3 regions of the Fusibacter sp. JL298sf-3 genome follow, and region 3 is predicted to be linked to each of the others. Evidence: riboswitches for the same ligand, from Rfam matches in the RefSeq annotation. Region 3 holds a riboswitch; each other region holds the start of a gene.

Region 1 (4,230 bases), 1.7 Mb from region 3:
CTGTACCGGCACCTGAAACGGTAATGGCGTGAGGGCCGCTGACGAGGTTGCCGCCTGTCGGCGCATCGTAGAGGTTAATGGTAAAGGTGTTGTCACCAGTTACCGGCCCTGTGACCGTTTTGTTAATGGTGAGGGCGACTTCGGTGTTCGGCATAGTGAGGACGACCCAACCGTTGTTTGGTAGTGTCGTTTCGAGTAAACTGCCACGATTGTCTTCATACGGTGTGTATGGGTTGCCTTCATGTACTGTAAATTTCGACTTGGCGCTATCGTTGGTGTAGTGTGTTCCAGCAGACGCCGAGTCTTTAAGTTTGACTTTGATGATAACGGCGTTGACTTTCTCAGTGTCTACAGAAGTGGCGCCTGAGTCCATTGTTTTAAATTCATCTCCCGGGATGGTCCAAGTGAGTTTGCTGCCGTCTTGTGTGACGCCTGTAGGAAGGGCGCCGTCCACTTCAAAAGCGTCTCCGAGAACGTCCTCGATGACGACGTTTGAATAAGTGCCAGACGAGAGCTTTTCAATTGGTTTGACATTGATGTACGGGTCGATAATATCGACGATGATGTCGAGGAGCTCAGAAGCGCCGTCGACAGTGGTGCTGCTACCGTCAGACCAGTATTTGTGGTTGAAAGCATCGCCGCCTCTGTAATAGACAGTATTTGATTCTGTCGGCATGAGGGTGGCAATGGCGTAGGGTGATGTCCCAATTTCAAAACCAATGGTGTAGATGTCGAGGTTGGCGGTGGCGTTTTTCGCCTTCATGGCTTCTTTTACAGTCTCCCAGACGTGGTCACCACTGCTGTTTGCACCGTTTCCACCGCGGTATTCAGTTCCAAACATGTTTTTCTTGTAGTAGTAAGTTGGGTAGCCATCGCTCATAAGGATGATAATTGGTTTGCGAGAGGTGTCGGAACGGTTGGTCATCATTCTGCTGGCGTCTCTGAAAGCGTCCTGTGTAAATGTACCACCATCTGCCTCCAAGTCGTCGATCTTGTTTTCAAGCGTCGTCGCGTTGTTAGTGAAGTCGACGCGGTTGCTGTAATTGGCGTAAGAACTGAACGGCAAAATCGCCACGCGGTTGCCGTCGACACTTAGAATCTTGTCGATAGCCGATTTTGCGGCGTTTTTCATGGAAGTCATTCTGCCGTTGCTGCCCATTGAACCGGAGCGGTCCAGGACCAGTAAGACGTCGATGAGTTCCTGTGGATCGGGATTGTCCAGTTTGAAGTTTTGCCCGAGTGCGGTGAGTTTGATTTCAAAGTTGCCGTCGCCCATGTCGTAAACGGACTTATCGGTAAATACTTGTCCGTCAGAGAGCGCGGTCGGAAGAGGTGTTGGCGCATCGGCGCCAGAATCCGACAATATCGGCGTCAATGCCGCTGCAAAAGACAGTGGCGGCAAGGTGCCGACTATGAGCAGTAAGCTCAATAGAAGGGAAAAGATTTTTTTGGTTCGCATGTAAACACTCCTTTGCCAAAAAATTGATTTTGGCAGTCGGACGATCATCGTGGTAAACCACCTTAGACTCCAGACTTTGCGTCCCAAGCTTTCGCTAGGTTTGCCTTTTTCGTTACATGTAAAATAAGGATAGAGTTTTCTATCGGCATGTGTGTAAGAAATGGAATCCCCCAGTAGTCACAGATGATGTATGTATTGATTGATGGAATGCTTGGTAGGATTATCGGTATGACAATCACTTGTGAAAAACAGATGCCCCCAATTTCTAACTTGTATTTATTATAATACGCAATTTCAGCAAAAGTAAACCTTTGTTATTGATTTCACGATAGGAAAAGTAGATAAATTGGGCTTTTTCCATTATAATATTAAAAGAAATTCAACCTCAATAAAAAGATATGACAGGAGTAAGAGATGACTAGGCAGGAAATTGAAAAAAAGCGTTTTTGGTTTCGCGTGAGGGTACTCACAGTATTGGCACTAATTGTATTAGGAGGGCGATGGGCTTTTAAGGGGATTCAAAGTATGTTGTCAGAAGATGGACAAGTGCCGGCAGTGGCGGAACCCCCTATGGCAGAAGAAGCGCAGCCGGTAGTTGAGACACCGACTGTGGAGGCGGCTTTGCCTTTTGAAGAGGTGCCTTATTACACGTCAGAAAATGCCGAGCGGTATGAGGCATATGCTACGCGTTACCCTGAATACGACGATGCGCGTGTGGTGCGAGAGGTCAACATGAAGCTCGATTACGCATTTTACAGCGACGATGCCATTGAGCCGGCAGCGCAGATGAACACGCTTATGGTACTCTGCAACAAGTTCAATCAAATTCCTGCGGACTACAAAATCGAACAGTTGACTGATGTGCCGGCGTCCTATCATTTGAACGATTCGAAGACCTACAGACTCGACCAAAGAGCTTTAGATGCTTTTGTAGAGATGCACAGTGCGGCAAAAGCCGAGGGCGTGTCCTTGACCATTGTCTCTGCTTACAGGACACATGATTTTCAAAAACGCCTCTACGACAACTATGTGGCACGTAGTGGTAAATCTGAAGCCGATCGCTTTTCTGCGCGTCCGGGACATTCTGAACACGAGACTGGGCTCGCCATAGACCTCAACCAGATTGCCGAGCGGTTTGAAGATACGGAGGCCTTTCGATGGCTTTCTGACAACGCGCACACTTACGGCTATATTTTACGTTACCCAAAGGGACTTGAAGGGGAAACGGGGTATATGTATGAGCCCTGGCACTATCGATTTGTCGGAAGAGAAGTGGCAGAATTTATAAAAACAGAAGACATCACTTTTGACGCGTACCACGCCATGTACCTCGTCAATCCTTCAAAATAATTAAAACCCAGTGACGACGAAATGCCCTCTGTCACCTCGATGGAGGTCATTGCTTCTTCACTGGGTTTTTGTAATTTTCTGAAAAATGTAAGGGTTTAAGATGACGTTTCCGGCGATAATATGTTAAACTATAAAAAAATATTTTTTTATGGGGGATACATATGAAGGGGTATAAATGGCTTGTGATGGTACTTTTGTTGACGTTGGTCGGATGTCGGGGAACTGTTTTAGAAGCGCCTGAAGAAAAACCGTTAGGAGACGAACCCTATGCGGCAATGAACTGGATGCATTTTAAGAAGATGGCAATGGACGACTCGTATTACTATATCTCAGATGATGTTGTACATTCTGAAGAAATGTACCGGCTGAACAAAGTGAAACGCGATGGGACGACGCGAGAAGTGCTGCTGGATACAGGCGTGAGCTTTTTATGGGATAAAGACGACTGGCTGTACTTTGTTGCCCCCTTAGAAGAGGTTGGCGAATACGATAACCCTTATCGCGTTTATAAAATGAAGAAAGACAGCACTGAACTGACGCAAATTGAAAAGGCACCGTCTTCAGCGGCGTATCTCTATGAGGAGAAGCTTTATTATACGGTAGAACTGGATAATGCGCCCTTGAGGAATTTATGTGCTTACAATATTGTTACTGAGGAAAAGCATGTATTTGAAGACATCTACCCAAGAGATTATATGATAATTGGTTCGGGCCTTTACTATATGACTCATGGGTTCGATACACTTTGGTATTTAGATTTAGAGACTTTGGAAAACAAAGTGTTTTCAGATGAGATTGCCACATTTGGTGGTGTATTCAACATCATAGATGATTATTTTTATGCGAACTGGAATCGATACAATCTCGAGACAATGGAAGTGGAGCCTTTAGGCACCGGTGGGCGCGCTGTTCAATACGAAGAAGAGGGTGCCTATCATATATACTACCGAGAGCCAGAAAAGCAAGATATGGACGATTACACCGTATGCTACACCGATTACGTTTCAGGGGAAACTCAGGTGTTTGACGTGCCGCTAATTGTATCTAACAACTATCTGATGCGCATGGAGGACTGGCTTTACTTCCACGCACGTCCAAAAGAAAAAGACAGTGTGTACCATTGGTACCGCATCCAAATTGATGGGAGCGGCCTTGAGAAAGTCGAACTATCTGAAAATGTAGAGCGTAACCAGTCGAAATCACATACGAAAGAGTTTAGTAGTGAGCCCCATGAGACAGTTCCAGAAGGCGCGCTATTAGTTGTAGACGGCGCACCGTACGATATTGAACAGGTTTTGATGCTAACAGAAGCAGAGCGGTTGAATGTCGGCATAACAAATGAGTTAGTGGAGCACTTTATAGAAGGTCTGCCGCCGCAAATCTATGACAATCATATCGATCTAATAGAGTCATGGACTCAG
Region 2 (4,230 bases), 1.9 Mb from region 3:
TTTTCTCTATCGCTATGAGATGCTTACGTGAAATATCGACACTGAACTTTTTAGCCAGTTCTTCTTGTAGTAAACCGCGCGTATGTGTTTTCATAAAAATACCCCCAGTAAAACATTTAAATGTCCATACCGCGCTATCTTCTCCGTGTACAAGTTCTAACTTGCCTTGTAGATTATCATACCACATTTTTTAAAAAAAATCATGCATCAAATTAAAATCTTCGACATGTAGAATACTTGCATTTTGAAAATATACTCTCGGTACGCGTTTTCCAACCATACAAACAACTTCATAGTTAATCGTACCCAAATACGATGCATACACATCAATACTTATATCGTTACCTTCAGTTATACCGAATAAGACCACCTCGTCGTCTCGCTTCACTTCGAGATCCGTCACATCCACCATGCACTGATCCATGCAGATGGTGCCGACTATCGGGCGTTTTACACCGTCTACAGACACCTGTACGCGCCCTGCCAGCAATCTGGAAAAGCCGTCTGCATACCCAATGGGCAATGTGGCTATTTTACGGGTGCTGTCGGCGACAAAGCGATGACCGTAACTGACGCCGTCGCCGCGTTCAATCGTCCTGACTTGAGCGATGCGCGCTTTAAGCGACATGGCTTCTTTTAGTCGGACTGTGGAACGCCGCACTGCTTTTGAAGGGTATAGACCGTAAAGCATGATGCCGGCGCGCACCATATCGAACTGATACTCGGGTAAATCGATAATCCCAGCACTGTTCGACACGTGTAGCCGTCCATAATCAATACCGCGTGCCTTTAAAGCATCCGTCACCGAACAAAAGCGCCTCACTTGCTCGTGGGCAAATGACTTGTCCGCCTCATCAGCTTTGGCAAAGTGCGTAAATACCCCTTCTATCTTTATAGAGGGCAATGCACTTATGTTTGAAATAATCTCTACTGTCTCAGCGGTTGCGGGAAATCCCAGACGGCGCATCCCGGTATCTACCTTTAGATGCACCTGTGCCGTCTTTCCCAGTCTACCGGCAAGTGCAGACAGAAAGACCGCTTGAGTTTCGGTGAAGAGCGTCACCATAATGTCGCAAGCGAGTGCTTGCTCCAGATACGCCTCCGGGGTGTACCCCAAAACGAGTATCGGAACGTCTCGATAGACGTGGCGAAGTGCTAAGGCTTCAGACAGCGTCGCCACCGCAAATTGGTCGGCGCCGTTATCCAACAGCGTTTGTCCGATGTGTACGGCACCGTGACCGTAACCGTCGGCTTTAATCACCGCCATTACCGCGACGCCATCTTCGACGACGCGTTTCACCTCGCGCATATTGTGTGCCACACAATCCAAATCTATTTCTGCCCACACGGGGCGCAACAATCCACTGGCTTCCATATATAACCTCTTCACTCCCTATTTTAGTATATTGCTATAACAAATGCAATGGCGTGTTCTGCAGTATGCGAAAGTGAAATTTCAATGGCTTTTAAACCGTCTTCTTCTGCGCGCTCCCGAGCCCTGCCATACAAGGTGACATATGGCTTCCCTAGGGAATCACGTAAGATTTCAAGTTCGTTTAAATCAAAGCCTCTCACCCCGGTTCCAAAGGCCTTGGCAATGGCTTCCTTTCCCGCAAAATTTGCCGCAATTGTCTCTGCGCGCCCGTTCTTTTCTTCAAACAGCGCGCATTCTTTTTCTGTAAAAAAGCGTCTGACAAAATGTTCCTTACGCGTTATTAAGGCCTCAATTCGCTTGATTTCAACGAGATCGACCCCATTTTTTATCTTCATAGCAGACTCCTTCCACAAGATACATTATACACATTTTTCATAGTTTTGTGTTAAATTTTTAATAATCTACGCCGTGTTCTTTCTATTCAAAGAACTCTCAATACACCTTGAATTCCAAATATTTTGTGTTGTTTGAAATCATTTGGGTATATTGCACCAAAAGACCTTCAGAGGTTCTTTGTGACTTCTGACTTATTTTAAGGATAAACCTTGAAGTTTATACACTGTTCATTATATAATGATAAAGGCTAAATTGCCCTAGCAGATAAAGGCAAAATTACCGAAAGGTGATGACGCAAAGTCATGGGTCTAAGGAGGTTTCCTCTACGATTGCCAGACTCCCAAAGCAAAAGACGATGGAGGCATTAAAATGACAACAGAATTCAAACAAGCGATTTTTCAGTTTGTCAGTGAAGAATACGTGTATCAATCCCACAGTGCGCCACCTAAAGAGACGGTACTCAGTGATTTTATCGCCAAAGCCGAACACGGCAACGAAATGGCGACCATCTTCTTAGCGGAATGGTACCACGATCTCGTACACCGACAGGAGTATCGCTCAGATACCTTAAAAAAACTCAAACTCTTCTTTATGGGACATTAACATAATCAGCCTCTAGTCGCCGGACTTTAGCCGGTGGCAAGGGGCTTTTTTACGCGCTTTTCCAAGGAATAAGATACATCGTACCAAATATGTGCTTTGGCGTCAATCAGCCCCCTGGATAAATTCTAGCTGTTTTTTAACCTTTTGTAAGTGTCATATTAATCATGAACGCCTATAATGAGTTCAAGAGTTCGGTACACTGCTCAAAAAGGAGGTTAACATGTCGATAACACTTGAACAAATCGATCGCGTTATTGAACGAACCGGAGCCGATTATGCGACGGCGAAAGCAGCGCTGGAGGCATCGAACGGCGATGTCATCGAAGCCATTATCCAAATCGAAGGCGACACAACCGACACCGGCACAACTGACGACGCTTTTCAAGGTGAAAAGCCGGAACCCGAATGGCAGGAAAAAGCCAAATGGGCCTTGAAGAAAGCCTGCAAAGCCATCGAGTTCTCACTCAACATCAAAGTCATCTGGAAGAAAAATGACGTACAGCTTTTCGAAGTGCCGCTCTTACTCGTAGCGCTCTTCGTCTTATGGCTGATGCCGTTCTCATTAATCGTCATCGCATTGCCGTTTTTCTTCGGTATTAAGCTGTATATAAAGAGCGCGTTCGGCAAGACCAACGAAGTCTCTGAATGGCTGAGACAACGTACAAAATCGTAAACACGTTTATAAGGAGGTTATTATGTCAGTAAGTTTAGAAAAAATTGATATGCTCATGGAAAGAGCCAACATTTCCTACAAAGAAGCAAAAGACGCCCTGGAAAGACACAACGGGGACATGGTGGAAGCTTTAATCGAACTCGAGTCTTCCCAAAAAACAAATTACAACAAACAGAAAAAAGCACAGGGTGAGCGTCGCAAGCAAGCGCCTAGAAGAGATTTCTTCGACGACGTCAGCGCCTTTATTAAAAAGATGCACAAGACGTCGTTCACCATCGGTAAAAAGGGACACAAAGTCCTCGACTTGCCTTTGACCATTGCGTCCCTCATCATTCTGTTCACACTCCCGGTATCGCTTATCATCTTGTTGATTCCGCTCCTACTCGGTTACAAGTTTATCCTCATCGATGAAAAAGGCAAAAAAGTAAACTTCGGCGAGACGTTTTCAGAAAGCAAAGGCGCACCACAAGAAGAAGAAGTTAAAGTGGAACAAGAAGAAGTGGATCGCAGAGCGTAATCCCATGGCCTTGTCCTCCCAATGAAATGAAGCAAGGTGCCCGCCTTGCTTTTTTTCTTTTTCCGCGCCTTTCTCGTGGTATAATAACATTATACAAACAGTTTACCACTGTTAAATCCACGCTTTAGGAGGCAATATGCACAAGATATTAGTGATTGAAGACGATGTCAAAATCGCTCGTTTTATAGAGCTGGAACTCAAACACGAAGGGTTTGAGGTGGCAGCAGAACACAACGGTCGCGAGGGGCTCGAGCGCGCACTTGCCGAGCCGTTTGATCTCATCGTTCTGGACATTATGCTCCCGGGACTCAACGGCATGGAGGTCTGTAGGCGCATTCGTCTCAACTCACAGATTCCGATTATTATGCTCACGGCAAAAGACGACACCATGGATAAAGTCATGGGGCTGGACTTCGGCGCAGACGATTACATGACCAAGCCCTTTGCCATCGAAGAGCTTCTGGCGCGCATCCGCCGCATTTTCCGCACTGTGCGCCAAACGCCGATTTCAAACGCCAACGTCTTCGTCTCCGGCAATCTCGTCGTCGACTACAACCAGTACACCGTCGCTTACGGCGAAACGCCAATTGAGCTGACCAAAACCGAGTTCGACTTGTTGCACTACTTGACAGAAAACAAAAACATCGCCTTGTCCCGCGAACAAAT
Region 3 (4,230 bases):
CTATGCATCCACTCTAAACGTCATACGTATCATTTCATCGATGGTGGTCACGCCGCCGGCCACCAGTTCCCTACACGTCTCCTGTAAGGTAACCAGACCACTTTCCTTGGCCTGTTTAAGCAGAGTTTCTGCATCCTGATTTCGGGTCACCATGGTCTTTATCACACGGTCCATAACCAGCACTTCGTGTATGGCGGTTCTGCCGGAGTACCCCGTTTGATTACAGGCGTTGCACCCAGTGCCTTTGTACAGATGCTGTACCGAATGTCCGAGCATTGCCTGTTCTTCTGCACTTGGCGTATATGCTGTTTTACACTTTAGGCATATTTTTTTCACGAGACGTTGTGCCACGACACCGACGACACTGGAGGCGATTAAGTATTCGGGAATCCCCATATCTGATAAGCGGGTAACGGTGCTTATGGTATCGTTGGTATGAATGGTCGAGAGAACCACATGACCCGTTATTGCCGCTCTAACGGCAATTTCTGCCGTTTCCACATCGCGTATCTCACCGACCATAACGATGTCGGGGTCTTGTCTGAGAATAGAGCGCAACCCCTCTGCAAACGTCAGACCCGCTTTGTTGTTCACTTGCACTTGGTTGATGCCCTCCAGTCGATACTCTACGGGGTCTTCAACTGTAATGATATTTTTGCTTACTTTGTTCAGCTCTTTTAAGAACGAATACAGCGTCGTCGTCTTGCCGCTACCGGTGGGACCGGTGACCAAAACAATGCCCTCGGGCACTTTCATAATTTTCTCCACCAGTCTCAAATTGTGTGCTGTAAAGCCTAAATCGTCTTTTTTAACGACGAGACTGCTCCGATCGAGAAGTCGTATAACGACTTTTTCGCCATAGACCGTCGGCAAAACCGAAATACGCATATCGATGGGAATGCCCTCTATGGTCGTTTCTACGCGTCCATCTTGCGGCAGTCGACGTTCGGAGATGTTCATTTTCCCCATGATTTTAATACGCGTTACCAACGCGCCATGGGTGGATTTCTCCGGCGTCATCACTTCTCTGAGATCGCCGTCGACGCGAAAGCGTATGCGGACGTTGCGTTCAAAAGGTTCTATGTGAATGTCACTGGCTTTCGAACGCACCGCTTGCGAAATAATGCTGTTGACCAAGCGCACCATGGGTGCATTGGTAACGTCTGCGTCTTCTTCGTCATTGATTTCTTCTAAAACGCCCGCTTGACTTTTATAATCTTCTACCGCTTTTGCCGCCGTTTCAGAGGTGTCGTAAAAGCGGTTGATGGCCTTGGCGATATCGAGCGAAGAGCTGATAACCTGCTGTATCTCAAGGCCGGTAATAATGCGAATATCATCCAGTGCAATGATGTCCAAAGGATCGGACATGGCCACTTTCAGCACATTTTTCTCAAGTGCAATGGGGATTAGCGAATGTTTGCGCGCCAAAGATTCGCTAATCAGCTTTGGTACTTTTGGGTCTATATAGATTGTATTGATGTCTAAATACGGAATGTCGTACTGCTGTTCGAGCACCTCAAAGAGCTGCTCTTCTGTAATCCAGTCTTGTGTAATAAGAACAGCACCGAGCTTCTGTCCCGAATCCTTTTGCAGTGCCAAGGCCTGCATCAGCTGGGCTTCTGTAATTACCCCATTTTGAACGAGGATGTCCCCAAGTCTCATTTTTAATTTCATATTGCCCCCAAGTTTTTATAGTCTATATTCAGTATACCGCAATTTGACGCCGAACTCAGTTATTTTTTATCGATGTTTGTTAAGTTCTTTATCGCCTATTTATAGAGCCCCCTAAACCAAGTAGAAATGAACAGGCCTTTGATGTGCTGTATCGGTGAACTCTCAACGATACAGTACACGATTATGTATAAACGCGCACCTATAGGGAACAGTTTTAGAAAATAAAAAAGGCTGCAGTATGTAAACTGCAGCCGAACCGTCATAGCACCATGCCTTAGACTTCATGCTTTGCGCCCTGTTTTTTCAAAACAGTTTGCCCAACTTATTATAATATATTTCTATACTCTTGTAAACAAATATTTAACTGCATAAACGCCTTACTGTCATAAGTGTCTTTCCAATTAGCCTTGCCAAAGCACAACCGCTAAACACGCCGACACAATAAACGGTGCCAACGCCAAGTGCCGTTCACTTGATTTGAAAACGACTTTTTTGAAAGCCGCGTAGACACCGGCACAAACAAACATCAACCAAAGTGCTGCCCATATGTACACGCCCCCAAGGACTGCGCCGACAACTAGAAAAAACTTGACGTCACCATATCCGAGGCCATTGCCGCCTGTGGTCTTGTTGGAAACCAGCGCCAGCCCATAGAGCACTAAAAATCCGGCCAAACTCCCTGCGAGTCCCATAAGCGGTGTTGTATACAAAGGATTTTTACCGACAAAACTCATGACCCAAAGGGGCACGGCCAACAGGAGCCCCATGAGCACACTCTTGTTGTGTATTTTGTGGTGGTCGATATCGATAAAAGCGACGACTATAAAATAAGCAGACAGCAGACAGTAAAAAGGCGTCGCCAGCTGAAAGCCAAAACGCGCAAAGATGCCTAGAAAGACTGCACTTGTCAAAAGTTCCACGCCAAGGTAACGCGCTGAAACAGGCGTCCCGCAGTGCGCACAGCGCCCCTTAAGCCAGAGCCAGCTGAACACCGGCACCAAGTCAATCGGCCGCAGTACCGTCTCACAAGTGCCACAACGACTTCTCGGGGTCACGACACTTACGCCTTGAGGGATTCTGTAAATACAAACATTTAAAAACGATCCCACCGCAAGGCCGATGAGACCGATGACTAGAAAATTACTCCACATTTTCTGATACCTGTTCGACAAAATACTTGTACTCAAAATCATCGCCTCTAATGTGGTCCACAATCCAAGTCGATAAAAACGCAAAGAGTTCCAAAAGCACCTCTTCAGGAGCGTGGGATAACCGTTCGCTTGAAACCTCTTCTAAGTACGCGATAAATCCGCGGTGCTGTGAACTGTGTACCTCGGACATGGGGTAGTTTACAGAGATAAGATACGCCTCTTCATCAGAAAAATGTTGTGTTGCAAACCGTTTCAACCCTTTGAGTAAGGCCTGCGCCTCGTCAAACAAATTGGGATCCTCCATAGCGCGCCTAAACAGCTGCTCCGTTTGATCTGTTAATTCCATAAGCTCTCGATGCTGTTTGTCCAGCGTCTCTACACCGACACTCAACGATACGTCCCACTTCATTATGGCCTCCTATCGACTTCATATTGGGTCATCATAGTTTTAATGGCAGACACATCCCCTTTACACTGTCGCACTTCAGGACGCGCTGTTTTTTCCATAATCTCTCCTAAATAATAATGCGCCAGATCTCTTATATTGTCAATACGAATTAGGTAATCTTTAACGCGCTCGGCTTTTCTTTTTTGGTGGGCCATATCCTTCAAAAGCGCTTCAAAAGCGTCGATGTCGCCAAGGATTGCCACCAAGTCCGCTTTTTGCTCGTGATAGGCGTCGACCCCATCGAGCGCACTGTGCCTCGACATAATAGCGTCTAAAGTCTCCGTGACATAGGTCATGCGCTTTTTCAGCATGCCTTTATAAAAGAAAATCGAAAACGTGTAATTGTAAAATAAAGCCACCGCTATCCCCGCTAAGAGGGCAAACATGCGCACGCCAAAAGTCAGCGGCATGCTCGGTGCTCCATTTGCGCCAACTTGTAGGTATTGGGTCATATAAATGGCTGTAAAAAACGCCACCGGGGATACCGCGCGCCAGTTAATGGTCAATGCCAAATAAAGTGTCAGGGCAACTGAGAGCGGCACAGTGACGAGGTTTACGCCAAACGCCGCAACGAGCACCGCCGTGACAAGCCCTCCCATTGCCGATGCCTCTATTTGCTCAAAGGCAATCTTGCACCCCGACCGGTTAACCGGTTCCAGTGTCAGCATCATCCCAAAGAGAACAGAAATCATATCTCGCCCCACAATGGGGTGGTCCTTAAACAACACATACGCCGTTAAGACGCCTGTAAAAGCTTTTAAAATATATAGTGGGGAATCGAACAACATGGCCTCTCGCCCCAATGTCCACTTAATTCTTCGCATCTGCGCCTCCTCGTTATTCTTTCTTAATTTATATCCTTTTTATTTTAGACTATTCATCATTATAGCCCCGACATCTGTCTATGCCTATGTAAAGTCATTACAAAACGTCATATCTTATCGCAGTTTTCGGTAA

The links. Region 3 has a riboswitch for cyclic di-GMP ahead of ACR6HW_RS06015 (GspE/PulE family protein). Riboswitches for the same ligand answer to the same signal wherever they lie in the genome.
Region 1: it holds a riboswitch for cyclic di-GMP, as region 3 does, so the genes downstream of both, ACR6HW_RS13560 (Cna B-type domain-containing protein) here and ACR6HW_RS06015 (GspE/PulE family protein) in region 3, are expected to answer to the same signal.
Region 2: it holds a riboswitch for cyclic di-GMP, as region 3 does, so the genes downstream of both, ACR6HW_RS15165 (hypothetical protein) here and ACR6HW_RS06015 (GspE/PulE family protein) in region 3, are expected to answer to the same signal.

Annotation. Positions count from the first base shown of each region.
Region 1 is NZ_CM132608.1:2,873,807-2,878,036, forward strand. It holds gene ACR6HW_RS13560 (Cna B-type domain-containing protein) at 1-1,459, opposite strand, end outside; cyclic di-GMP riboswitch class I at 1,488-1,574, opposite strand; gene ACR6HW_RS13565 (M15 family metallopeptidase) at 1,874-2,809, shown strand; gene ACR6HW_RS13570 (DUF5050 domain-containing protein) at 2,971-4,230, shown strand, end outside.
Region 2 is NZ_CM132608.1:3,172,717-3,176,946, reverse strand. It holds gene ACR6HW_RS15180 (hypothetical protein) at 1-94, opposite strand, end outside; gene alr (alanine racemase) at 191-1,375, opposite strand; gene acpS (holo-ACP synthase) at 1,399-1,770, opposite strand; cyclic di-GMP riboswitch class I at 2,031-2,116, shown strand; gene ACR6HW_RS15165 (hypothetical protein) at 2,141-2,374, shown strand; gene ACR6HW_RS15160 (UBA domain-containing protein) at 2,595-3,047, shown strand; gene ACR6HW_RS15155 (DUF4342 domain-containing protein) at 3,070-3,564, shown strand; gene ACR6HW_RS15150 (response regulator transcription factor) at 3,701-4,230, shown strand, end outside.
Region 3 is NZ_CM132608.1:1,214,657-1,218,886, forward strand. It holds gene ACR6HW_RS06010 (type IV pilus twitching motility protein PilT) at 1-8, opposite strand, end outside; gene ACR6HW_RS06015 (GspE/PulE family protein) at 1-1,674, opposite strand; cyclic di-GMP riboswitch class I at 1,918-2,002, opposite strand; gene ACR6HW_RS06020 (prepilin peptidase) at 2,076-2,825, opposite strand; gene ACR6HW_RS06025 (hemerythrin family protein) at 2,815-3,234, opposite strand; gene ACR6HW_RS06030 (aromatic acid exporter family protein) at 3,234-4,097, opposite strand.